3 regions of the Candidatus Filomicrobium marinum genome follow, and region 1 is predicted to be linked to each of the others. Evidence: predicted binding sites of a transcription regulator. Region 1 holds the regulator's gene; each other region holds the start of a gene.
The links. Region 1 encodes HrcA, which represses chaperone genes, less so after heat shock. Its sites were predicted from a motif close to GTTAGCACTCNCNNNNNGNGAGTGCTAAC; they were not measured.
Positions count from the first base shown of each region.

Region 2: YBN1229_RS10965 (co-chaperone GroES) is a predicted target of HrcA. The motif match lies at 2,145-2,173, and genes of this name have one in related genera.
Region 3: YBN1229_RS00890 (co-chaperone GroES) is a predicted target of HrcA. The motif match lies at 1,792-1,820, and genes of this name have one in related genera.

Region 1 is NZ_LN829119.1:797,467-801,659, reverse strand. It holds gene rdgB (RdgB/HAM1 family non-canonical purine NTP pyrophosphatase) at 1-221, opposite strand, end outside; gene YBN1229_RS03890 (VOC family protein) at 218-658, opposite strand; gene rph (ribonuclease PH) at 667-1,380, opposite strand; gene hrcA (heat-inducible transcriptional repressor HrcA) at 1,661-2,716, shown strand; gene grpE (nucleotide exchange factor GrpE) at 2,828-3,562, shown strand; gene lepB (signal peptidase I) at 3,644-4,193, opposite strand, start outside.
Region 2 is NZ_LN829119.1:2,337,221-2,341,413, forward strand. It holds gene YBN1229_RS10955 (superoxide dismutase) at 1-450, opposite strand, end outside; gene YBN1229_RS10960 (H-NS family nucleoid-associated regulatory protein) at 1,484-1,867, shown strand; gene YBN1229_RS10965 (co-chaperone GroES) at 2,321-2,635, shown strand; gene groL (chaperonin GroEL) at 2,692-4,193, shown strand, end outside.
Region 3 is NZ_LN829119.1:187,497-191,689, forward strand. It holds gene groL (chaperonin GroEL) at 1-1,316, opposite strand, end outside; gene YBN1229_RS00890 (co-chaperone GroES) at 1,394-1,684, opposite strand; gene YBN1229_RS00895 (alkene reductase) at 2,150-3,241, shown strand; gene YBN1229_RS00900 (NAD(P)/FAD-dependent oxidoreductase) at 3,425-4,193, shown strand, end outside.

The DNA.
Region 1 (4,193 bases):
GCGAGCGCGGGAAGATTGGCGGCGCGCGCGGCATGGCGCGCCTTGAGTTCGGCATTCCCAACGAAGGTGGTTTCTGTTTCTTCTGGCTCTTCCAGGTTCAAATCGGCGGCGGATATGGCGTCTAGGCCATAAGGAATGATCAACTGTTTGATCTCCCAGACCTTGCCGGGGTTGTGACTGGCCACAACGAGCTTGGTGCCGGGTTCCAGCTTATGGTTCATTTCAGTCCCCAGATCCTGGGCTCGGCGAATTCCAAACAGTTGCCTGCAGGATCGCGGAAGTAGATGGAATGGCCTCCCTGCGGCCATTCGAATTCCGTTTCGATCTCTACGCCGTTTGCTTTCAGCTTCTCTTTCCACGCCATAAGAGTGTCGCGGCTGGCGGGGAAACAGATGTGACCGGGACCATGCGCGCCGTGCGGTGGAACCGGTATATGGGCGTCGGGCGCTGGGTTCGCCGTTACAGTGGGGTTAAACACCAACAGCATCTGGTTGCCGCAGCGATAAAACAAGTGACGCCCTTCCTCCTTGGCTTGAAGTTTGAGGCCAAGGAGGCCGGAATAGAAGGCTTCCGCCCGGTCGAGGTCGTCGGCGTAAAGAACGGTTTCGAGAACGCCGTCGATAGATGAATGTGTTTGGTTCTGCTCGGTCAAGGACACTTAAGCCATCAGCTAACGGTGAGCTTTTGCAATTGCAGGAGTTCGCCGATGCCCTTTCTGGCAAGAGCCATAAGCTCGTCGAAGCTTTCCTGGCTGAACGGGACTGTTTCGGCGGTACCCTGCACCTCAACGATACCACCCGCGCCCGTCATGACGAAGTTGGCGTCGGCCTCCGCATTCGAGTCTTCCGCGTAATCGAGGTCGAGGACCGGTGTCGTACCGTATATGCCACACGAGACGGCTGCGACCTGGTCGCGCAGAACATCGTCTTTGACCATGTCGCGCAGTTTCATCCACTGGATGCACTCGTAAAGAGCAACCCATGCGCCGGTGATAGCTGCCGTGCGGGTGCCGCCGTCGGCCTGGATAACGTCGCAATCGACAGTAATCTGACGCTCGCCAAGACGTGGCAGATCGACGACAGCGCGCAGGGCGCGACCGATTAAGCGCTGTATTTCCTGTGTGCGGCCAGATGGATAGCCTTTCGTGACTTCACGGCGCGTGCGTTCGTGCGTGGCACGAGGCAACATCGAGTATTCGGCGGTGATCCAGCCGCGCTGCTGGCCCTTGAGCCAGGGGGGAACACGTTCCTCCAGAGATGCCGTGCAGAGGACATGGGTGTTGCCGAACTTGATCAGGCAGGAGCCTTCGGCATGCAGGGAAACGGCGCGTTCGATGGAGACGCGTCGTAGCTCGTCGGGCTGGCGTTTTGATGGGCGCATGAAGAAGCTCGGCCTGTTTGTTTTAGGGACTGCGGGATATTTCGGTGGAGCGTGCCAGGACACTCCTGGAACGGCCGATCCGCGCCGGACCCTAGAAGAGGGGCGCGGTGTGTTCAATATGAAATAGGCTCGGAAATGGTATCGTCTGAGATGTTTGCGAGGACATTTGACGAAGAGCCGTTGGTTTACCAATACTTATCGGGCGGGCGGACTTTTCCGGCGGGGCGAGAATAGTCCTTACATTTTTGGCCCCAATGCCCCCTTGAGCCAGGCACGAGCAATGCAGCGGATTACTGAAATCGCGGAGTTGAATGAACGATCGCGTACCGTCCTTCGTCAAATTGTTGAAACTTATTTGTCGACCGGAGAGCCGGTAGGCTCGCGCAACCTGTCACGTGTGCTTCCGATGACGTTGTCGCCGGCATCGATCCGCAACGTCATGTCGGACCTCGAACATTTAGGCCTCATCGTATCGCCGCACACTTCGGCAGGTCGGCTGCCGACGCAATCCGGTTTGCGGCTTTTCGTTGATGGTTTGCTGGAGGTTGGGGACCTCAATGCCGAGGAGCGGCGTGCCATTGAAGGTCAGCTCAGCATTCGCCACCAAGGCAACTTCGATCAGGTGCTGCACGAAGCCAGCGAGATGATTTCGGGCTTGTCGCATTGCGCTGGCGTTGTTCTTGCCGACAAGCAGACGATCCGGCTTAAGCACATCGAGTTTGTTCCGTTGGATCCGCGCAAAGCGCTTGTCATCCTTGTGGATGAGGGCGGCCGCGTCGAAAATCGGATTATCGAGCTGCCGCCGGGCTTGCCTTCCTCGGCTCTTAGCGAAGCGGCGAACTATTTGAATGCGCACGTCATGGGAAAGACCATTTCGGAGGCGCAATTGCTGATCGAGCACGAGTTAACGACGGCGCGCGCGCAGTTGGACAAACTGACGCAACGGGTCATCAAGGCGGGGCTTGCGGAGTGGTCTGGAGCCCATGACGACCGCCAGAGCCTTATTGTGCGCGGCCAGTCCAACCTTCTGAAAGATGTTTCTGCGGAGGAGGACCTTGAGCGTATCCGTCAGTTGTTCGATGACCTGGAGGCGAAACGTGAGTTGCTGCAACTCCTTGGGCTCGCAGAGACGGCGGAAGGGGTGAAGATTTTCATAGGCTCGGAGAATAAGCTGTTCTCCTTGTCCGGTTCGTCGCTGGTGGTGGCGCCATTTCACGATGAACAGCGCAGAATTGTCGGTGTTATTGGGATAATTGGCCCCACCCGGCTTAACTATGCCCGTATCATTCCTATGGTGGACTACACGGCAAAGCTGGTTAGCCGCTTGCTCACTTGATCTGGCGGCGAACGCCCTGATATCGAAAGCGTTGGAAACGCACAGTGGTAGCGCGACGCAGAGTCTTGCGGCGCGGACCGCTGATTGCGGCACTTGCTAAGTGGAGAGAAGATGGCCGAAGAAACGAAAAAGCCTAGTCAAACCGATAACGGCGCGACTAACGGCAGGTCGCCGGACGTATCAACGGCTGCGGAGGAGATGGCAGAGGGTGCGCAGTCTGCTCCAGGAAAAGAAGGCGCACCGCTGGAAGACGTTAGTGCTCTCGCTACGAAACTCGATGAACTAAACGCGCAGAAGGCGGATCTCACGGACCGGCTGGTTCGTGCGCATGCCGAAATTCAGAACCTACACAAGCGTCTGGAGCGTGAGCGCGAGGAGACGTCGAAATACGCCATCGCAAAGTTTGCGCGCGACACTGTAGCGGTCGCGGATAACTTCGAGCGGGCCATTTTGTCTGTTCCTGAGGAGGCGCTGTCGGACAATCCGGTGCTGAAAAGCTTGCTCGATGGCGTAACCATGACGGAGCGCGAGTTCCTGAATGTTCTGGAAAAACATGGTGTGGTCCGAGTCGACCCGAAGGGCGAGCCGTTTGATCCTCACAAGCACCAGGCGATGATGGAGCAGGAGGATACTTCTGTGCCTGCTGGTACGGTTCTGCAGGTTTTCCAGCAGGGCTACATGATTGGTGACCGCGTTTTGCGTCCGGCCATGGTTGTGGTTGCGAAAGGTGGTCCCAAAGCTGCGCCCGCATCGGTCGAGGCGACGCAGAGATCCGGGACGTCCGATCAGCCGGAAGGGCCTGCGAATGAGGCAAGCCCATCGGATGAGGATGAGCCGGATCGCTGATCACTAAACTTGAGTTGGGTTATAATTCAGGAGCGCTGGCGTAGTTGCGTCAGCGCTCTTTTTTGGCTTCGAGCCCGCCCCCTATTCGAGCAGGGTGACAAAACGGCGATCGGCGCATGTGACTCCGCTTTCCTCAGTGCACGAATAGAAGCTGTAGAGGATAACTTCTGCTCGACCGATGAGATTTTCAGCTGGCACCATACCCATCTGCGGGAATCGGCTGTCCGAAGAGTTGTCGCGGTTGTCACCCAGCATAAAATAGTGGTCCGGCGGTACGGTGACCTCAGCCATATTTCGGCCGGGCATATAACGGGTCCGCTGTAGAACCTTGTGGCTATCTCCAGGAATGAGGGTTTCCTCGAACTCATCGACCTCAACGATGCGCCCTTCGTATTCGCGATAACGGTAGGTCCTCAGGTGGCGGCGCGGCACGGGCTGGCCATTCAGCACCAGTTCGCCATTCACCATCGCGATGCGGTCGCCGGGTAATCCCACAAGACGCTTAATCATGCGTTCACCTGACGTCGGGTGCATAAATACGACGATGTCACCATGCTTGGGCTGGTGGCCAAAGATCCGGCCGGTGAGGCTTACGGGAAGCTTCAAGTCATAGGGCAGCGAGTATCTGCTC
Region 2 (4,193 bases), 1.5 Mb from region 1:
CAGCGGGTTTTCGCCATTCGGCGTCTTGCTGACGATGAGCTTTCCGTCTTTTAGAGCCAACCAGCACCAGCCCGACCCAAATTGACCTTTACCGGCCTCAATGAACTCGTGACGTACCTTTTCAAGGCCGCCGAATTCGTCGACGAGGCTTTGCAGTTTGCCCGGCAATTTGCTGCCGCCGCCGTTGGGCTTCATCCATTGCCAGAAATGAATGTGATTATAGTGCTGGCCGATTTGGTTAACGACCGCTTGGTCGCCATCAGCGAAGGCTTTGCGGCAGATATCTTCGACGCTCATGCCGTCGTACTTTGAACCCTTGCCGGCGATCTCATTCCCCTTGTCGACGTAGGCTTGGTGGTGCTTGTCATGATGGAACTGAAGGGTTTCTGCCGACATGTATGGCTGAAGCGCATCGTACGCGTAAGGCAGAGCGGGCAAGGAAAACGACATTAGTAGGCCTCCGGGGCTTGGTCGGTCATTCCGATAGGTGATTTGCGCGCAGACCGTATATCTTTGGACGCGCGGGTGCAACGCGCCGTGCTGCGCCAAGTTCCGAGCTGCAGCAACCGCAAATTCTCGAAATACGTACAAATGAAAAAGCCGGAAGTCTGACTTTAGTCCTGTATGACGCACGTGTGCTTGTGCACCAGACAGCATCAGCAAGAGATTGTCGGCCGGGGAATCCGTTCAGCGAGATTTTGGCGTCGCTACAGCTGCCGGTCTGCAACGTGAAGTCATTATGAGATTTTAGGGTCTAGGATAGAAAGCGCCTATAACGCGAAGACTGACAAACGAGAAGTGCGGGATATTGCAGTTGGCCTTCGTAAATGCGGGCCAACAGTCGAGCTTAAAGTTTAGAATGATTGAAATTGACGACGTGACATGAGAGAGCAAAAGACCGCATATTCCGCGTCCGGTTGTCGCAATGCCTGTAATTGAGAAATTTAGGCGTTACGAATAGGCGCTTGAACTGAGCTGGAATTTTAAGATCAGAGAGAAGAAGAGGTGGGGATGCAGCGACCCTGAGCACTGCACCCCCTGATCACGCCGGGGAAGATGGGCTTCAGGGTTTGGCCAACATAGGTGTCGCTCTCTGAACGCTCCCTGTTTGACTTGTTCATCTACCATTCATCGACTGGTGTTCGCGCCTGATGGGGCGCCGTGATCTCCGCCCTCTGAAAACTCTTCGAACCCGGACTTGAGAACATAAAGAATATTGTTGGATTGAGATGAAGTAGCAAATAGCCAAACTCAAAAAATGAAATAAACAAGTTGCGAGTAGTGGTGAGCACTTATAGTTTCGAGTTGACGGCTGCTCTGGCATACGATAACTCGCTATTTGCCAGACCTTGATTGAAGAAATTCATTAAGAAGAGAATTTCTAATTCCAGGTGAGATCAAAAACACAATAGAATCTGCGCTATTGTTAATGGTTAATTCACGCAGCTGGCGCAAGACCTAGAATGGAAACTGGAACACAGATGTGGGTTTGATCGATATGGCGAGACAGCGCGCAGTGACCAAGAAGGGGAAAGCACCTAAGATGGCCAACGTCAATCTGGCTAAAATGTCTCTGAAGGAACTCATCGCGCTTCAGAGTGATGTGGAACAAGCGATTTTGGCCGCGCGTCAACGCGAGCGTCAGGAAATCCTAGCCAAGATGGAAGAGCTGGCACAAGACGCTGGTTTTTCTATCAACGAGCTCGTCGGTGGCAAAGGGCGTGGCAAAGGAAAAGCGTCGATCTCGGCAGCCAAATACGTAAATCCCGATAATCGTTCGGAAACTTGGACGGGGCGCGGCCGTAAGCCAAATTGGCTCGTCGCGAAGCTGAATAAGGGTTCAAAGCTCGAAGATTTCGCGCTTTGAGAGGAATGATGGGTTCTATTCGAATCTAATATGTTCATTTCAACAATGCCGGCCGCGACAAGCGGCCGGCATTGTTTTTTGACGTAACGACCTTTTGATAAATGCCGGCCTCCCGGTGCAGGTACCCGCCAACGCTAAAACAGGCCGAGAGCCACGCCAACAGTGTGGCGTGAGCAGTGGTCGCCCCACAGGAAAAGTCAGTTTCAGAACGCGGCGGCTTCGGAACCGTAGGATCCCAGACGGCAGGCCTGAAGACGTTGTAGGCGGTTGAATTTGCCTTAGCACTCTCCCCTTGACAGTGCTAATCCAGCTCGCCATATCGCTGGCGCGGCGCGTGAGAACCTCAATTTCGTATTGCGTGGCATTGACGGTTCACGAAGCGTCGTGATCGAGCCTGATTTCAAAGGCCGCGATCAATACGCAAACATTGAACCGTACAATGAGGTTATCGCCATGAAGTTTCGTCCTCTTCATGATCGGGTCCTGGTTCGTCGAATTGACGAAGAAGCCAGAACCTCCGGCGGCATTATCATTCCCGACACAGCGAAAGAAAAACCACAGCACGGCGAGATTGTTGCTGTCGGCCCCGGATCGCGCGGTGACGACAACAAAGTAGTTTCGCTCGACGTCAAGGTCGGAGATCGCATTCTGTTCGGCAAATGGTCTGGCACTGAGGTCAAGATCGGAGGCGAGGAGCTTCTGATCATGAAAGAAAATGACATTCTTGGCGTGCTCGAGGGGCCGGCAGCGGCAAAGCAGGCCGCCTGATCGATCTCCAAGCATCCATCATTTTACACTCGCGACAATTTTAGGAGTGGTTCAAAATGGCAGCGAAAGACGTAAAGTTTTCGCAGGACGCGCGCGAAAAGATGCTCCGCGGCGTCGATATCCTGGCAAATGCGGTGAAGGTGACGCTCGGTCCGAAAGGACGGAACGTCGTAATGGAAAAGTCATTTGGTGCGCCGCGTATCAGTAAGGATGGCGTAACGGTCGCCAAAGAAATCGAACTTGAAGACAAGTTTGAGAACATGGGCGCGCAAATGTTGCGCGAAGTCGCTTCAAAGACGGCAGATCTCGCCGGTGATGGGACGACCACTGCGACCGTTCTGGCCCAGGCAATTGTCCGGGAGGGTGTAAAGTCGGTTACGGCCGGCGCAAATCCCATGGACATCAAGCGCGGCATTGATGCCGCGGTAGCAGCCGTTGTTGCGGAACTTGCGCAGAAGGCCAAGCAAGTCACGCTGAACGAAGAGATTGCCCAGGTCGGCACGATTTCGGCGAATGGCGATTCAGAAGTGGGCCGTATTATCGCCGAAGCAATGAAGAAAGTCGGCAATGAAGGCGTGATAACCGTCGAAGAGGCGAAAAGTCTCGAAACCGAGTTGGATATCGTCGAGGGGATGCAATTCGACCGCGGGTATCTCTCCCCCTATTTCATCACCAATGCGGAAAAGATGATCGTCGAGTTTGAGAATCCATTGATCCTCATCCACGAAGCAAAGCTCTCAGGTCTTCAGGCAATGCTGCCTGTCCTCGAAGCTGTTGCGCAATCCGCCAGGCCGCTTCTGATCATCGCTGAAGACGTTGAGGGCGAAGGCTTGGCGACACTGGTCGTCAACAAGCTACGCGGTGGCCTGAAGGTTGCCGCCGTCAAGGCTCCGGGCTTTGGCGACCGCCGCAAAGCGATGCTAGCCGATATCGCCGTTTTGACGGGTGGCACCGTCATCTCCGAGGATGTCGGCATCAAGCTCGAAAACGTGACGCTCGACATGTTGGGAACCGCCAAACGCGTCACGGTCGACAAGGACAGCACGACGATCGTGGACGGTGGTGGCAGCGCGGCCGACCTCGAAGCCCGGTGCCGTCAGATCAAAGCCCAGATCGAGGAAACGACGTCCGACTATGATCGCGAGAAACTGCAGGAGCGGTTAGCCAAGCTCTCGGGCGGTGTCGCGGTGATCAAGGTCGGTGGCGCTACCGAGATGGAAGTTAGAGAGCGCAAGGACCGCGTCGACGACGCATTACACGCCACACGTGCGGCCGTTGAGGAAGGTCTTGTCCCTGGCGGCGGCGTTGCACTCTTGCGCGCTGCTACCGTGCTTGACCGGTTGACGCCTGAAAACGAGGATCAAAAGACCGGTATGAATATCGTTCGCAAGGCTCTGCAGGCGCCCGCGCGACAGATCTTCACCAATGCGGGTGAAGATGGATCCGTTATCATCGGCAAGATCCTGGAAAACGACGCCTATAGTTTTGGCTATAACGCCCAACTGCATGGCTACGGAGACCTCATTCAGACGGGGGTCGTCGATCCGGCCAAGGTTGT
Region 3 (4,193 bases), 610 kb from region 1:
ATGCCAGCTTCCTGGTCCTCGTTGTCACCTTCGACGTCGATGGCTGCGGATGCCTTGAGCAGCATGACGCCGCCGCCAGGAACAACGCCCTCTTCAACGGCTGCGCGGGTCGCGTTCAGTGCGTCGTCAACGCGGTCCTTGCGCTCCTTAACTTCGATTTCGGTCGCTCCGCCGACGCGGATGACAGCAACGCCACCAGCCAGCTTTGCGAGACGCTCTTGGAGCTTTTCACGGTCGTAGTCGGACGTCGTTTCCTCGATCTGTGCTTTGATCTGCGAAACGCGGGCTTCGATGTCCTTCTTCTTGCCTGCGCCGTCAACGATCGTGGTGTCATCCTTCGTGATGGTCACGCGCTTAGCACGGCCCAGCATGTCGATGGAGACGTTCTCGAGCTTGATGCCGAGGTCTTCGGAAATCGTCTGACCGTTCGTGAGGGTCGCGATGTCCTCAAGCATGGCCTTGCGGCGATCGCCGAAGCCGGGAGCCTTGACGGCAGCAACCTTGAGGCCGCCACGCAGCTTGTTGACGACGAGGGTCGCCAAGGCTTCGCCTTCGATGTCCTCAGCAATGATGAGGAGAGGCTTGCCTGTCTGCACAACCGTTTCGAGAACGGGGAGCAGAGGCTGGAGACCGGAAAGCTTCTTCTCGTGAATGAGGATATAAGGATCGTCCAGTTCGGCGATCATCTTCTCGGCGTTCGTAATGAAGTACGGCGAGAGGTAACCGCGGTCGAACTGCATGCCTTCGACGACGTCGAGTTCGGTTTCGAGCGACTTGGCTTCTTCAACCGTGATGACGCCTTCGTTGCCGACTTTCTGCATTGCTTCAGCGATCATCTCGCCGATTTCGATTTCACCGTTTGCGGAAATGGTGCCGACCTGGGTGATTTCGTTCGAGTCTTTGACCTTCTTTGCCTTTTTGCCGATGATTTCGACAACCTGGACAACGGCCTTATCGATGCCGCGCTTCAGGTCCATCGGGTTCATACCAGCGGCAACCGACTTCAGGCCTTCACGAACGATAGCCTGTGCGAGAACGGTGGCGGTGGTGGTGCCGTCGCCAGCGATGTCGTTCGTTTTGGAAGCGACTTCGCGCAGCATCTGTGCGCCCATGTTCTCGAACTTATCTTCGAGTTCGATTTCCTTAGCAACGGTGACGCCGTCCTTCGTAGTGCGCGGTGCACCGAAAGACTTTTCAATGACGACGTTGCGACCCTTGGGGCCGAGCGTGACCTTCACCGCGTTGGCGAGGATGTCGACGCCGCGCAGCATGCGCTCGCGGGCATCTGCCGAAAAGCGTACGTCCTTAGCAGCCATGTTTGCTGTCTCCTGGAGAGTTTGGTCCGGAACAGGCCGGAGGAATTGAATTCAAAATTTGAGGAGGGACCGGGCGCTTACTTCTCGATAACGCCCATGATGTCGCTTTCCTTCATGATCAACAGCTCAACGCCGTCGACCTTAACTTCGGTGCCCGACCATTTGCCGAACAGCACGCGGTCACCCTTCTTGACGTCGAGGGCGATGAGTTCGTTGTCATCACCGCGGGTGCCTGGGCCGACCGCGACGACTTCGCCTTCTTGAGGCTTTTCCGCGGCGGTGTCAGGGATGATGATGCCACCTGCAGTCTTGGTCTCGCTGTCGACGCGCTTTACGACGACACGATCGTGAAGAGGACGGAATTTCATATTGCGGAGGCTCCGTTTGCTTTGAAGCGGAACTCTTCAATGAGAGTTCAAAAAACGAAAAATGCGGCACGGCCTACGCCGTCCGGTCAACCCATCTGGGTGACGCTGTTAGCACTCACTTGCTTTGAGTGCCAGCAGGCGTGCCGTGAATAAGGGAGGCTGGGGAATATTGTCAAGAGCTTTGGCCGCAAGATTGCAGCTTTAATGGCCGTCTACCTGACGATTATGCCGATTTGAGGCCTAAGCTCGTAGAGGACAAGTTCGGTAAGGATGAAAGCTTAATTTTTTCCAACCTGGGAACGGTCGCGCCGCCGCCGGGCATTTGCTGTTCACGATTATTCTATTGTTCGGTATCATTGAACTAAAGAACCAGCTTCCTACGTCCCTCGGTGGCGAGACGTTCGTGGGCCATCCCGCGAGTCATCTTGCCGGAACAGTTTTTAGAACCAGCCGGGGATGAACACGATGGCTTCAGATGTCCTTTTCACGCCGACCCAACTCGGCGCATTGAAACTCAAGAATAGATTTGTCATGGCGCCCCTGACGCGCTCTCGTGCCAATGAGATGGGTGTGCCGGCAGATTTTGCGACCGAATATTATGCTCAGCGCGCGGGCGCAGGCCTCATCATTACGGAAGCGACCCAGGCCTCATTTCAGGGGATGGGCTATCCCCGGACGCCGGGACTACATACCAAGGCCCAGATGGTGCGCTGGAAAGAGATCGTCGATGCGGTGCATGGCGCAGGATCGAAGATTGTCAGTCAGATCTGGCATGTCGGTCGTGTCGCAGCTGCTGCTAATCGCGGCGTGAAAGCCGACGTGGTGGCGCCGAGCGTGGTGCCTGCTCCGGGGCAAATTTACACCGACGCCAGCGGCTTCGTCGCGCACGACGTGCCAAGGGCGCTCGCGACGGATGAGATTGGTGCAACCGCCAAGGAGTTTGCGACGGCGGCGCGTCATGCCATCGACCTCGGTTTTGACGGTGTCGAGGTGCACAGTGCCAATGGCTACCTGCTGCATCAGTTTCTCTCCACCAATGTCAACAAGCGTGCGGATCGTTACGGCGGTTCTATTGAAAACCGTATTCGGATGCCGCTTGAGGTTATCGACGCTGTGATCGCCGAGGTTGGATCCAACCGTGTCGGGGTGAGGGTCAGTCCGGGCCACCAATTCAATGGCATCGAAGAAGACGAGATGGTGCCCCTTTATGAAAAGTACATCGCCGAACTTGATAAGCGTGACCTTGCTTATCTGCATGTGATGCGGCCGACTGCGAACACGGTCGAGGAAGATGTGGTGGCGCTGGCGCGCGGATGTTTCAGCGGTCCGATGATCGTGGCTGGAGGATACGATGCGGACAGCGCTACGGCTGTGATCGCGGAAGGGACGGCGGCTGCCGTTGCGTTCGGGAAGAGCTTTATTGCCAACCCCGACTTGCCGGAGCGTGTGCGCCGTCGCGCGGCTCTCAACGCGCCGGATGAAGCGACGTTCTACACGCCTGGCCGCGCCGGATATACGGACTATCCTGTGCTCGCCGCAGAGGAAACTCGGGCCTGAAGACTCATCTCTCATGGCGCGTGACCCTAGGGCTTTCCGCTTGTTTGTCGAAACGCGGAAAGCCCGTCTCATTACCTCCGCTTGACGCAGAACGGCCATCATCGAGCCCCACTCTTTTCGCGTATACTGCGTAATTTCCTTCCATCGTCGCTTGATCGACAACGTCTGGATGGGAGATCTGCCATGTTGCCTGCCGCAGCGTCCTATGACCTCGTTATCGTCGGGGCCAGCTTCGCAGGTCTCGTCGCAGCGCGAACGGCAGCGATGCGCGGCCTCAAGGTGGCGGTGCTTGATGCCAAGCACGGCGCGGGCCATCGCGTGGCGACGACCGGCATCCTTGTCAAAGAAGCTGTCGAGGAAATCGACATCCCGCATGCGCTGACCCGTCGCGTCTATGGCGTCCGGCTCTACGCCCCCAATCTCAAGCACGTGGATCTTTTCGCGCCGGGATACTTCTTTCTGACGACCGACACGGCGAACCTCCTGAGGTGGCTGGCCGACGAGGCGCAACGGGCGGGAGCGCATCTGCTCTGGAAGACACGTTTTGAGGGCGCGGCTCGCGAAGGCGACGTCTTCCGGCTGAGTAACCTCAACATCTGCGCCCGTTATATTCTGGGGGCTGATGGATCGCGCTCGGCCGTTGCTCGGCACTTCGGGCTGGGGCGCAACAGCCGCTTTCTCACCGGTGTCGAGTATGAGTACGAGGGGCTCTGCGATATCGACCCGCGCTTCCTGCACTGCTTTCTCAACTCGGAGATCGCTCCCGGCTATCTGGCTTGGGTCGCGTCCGCGCCTACCGTCGTCCAGGCGGGTCTCGCTGTCGGACCGGGGCGGCGTCCCGACGTAGGAAAGTTCCTGAACTATACGGACCGCATTTTTCAATTCGGCAAGGCGCGTCTGGTGGGGCGTCGTGCCGGGCGCATCCCGTGCGGTGGATTGGTGCGGCCGTGGG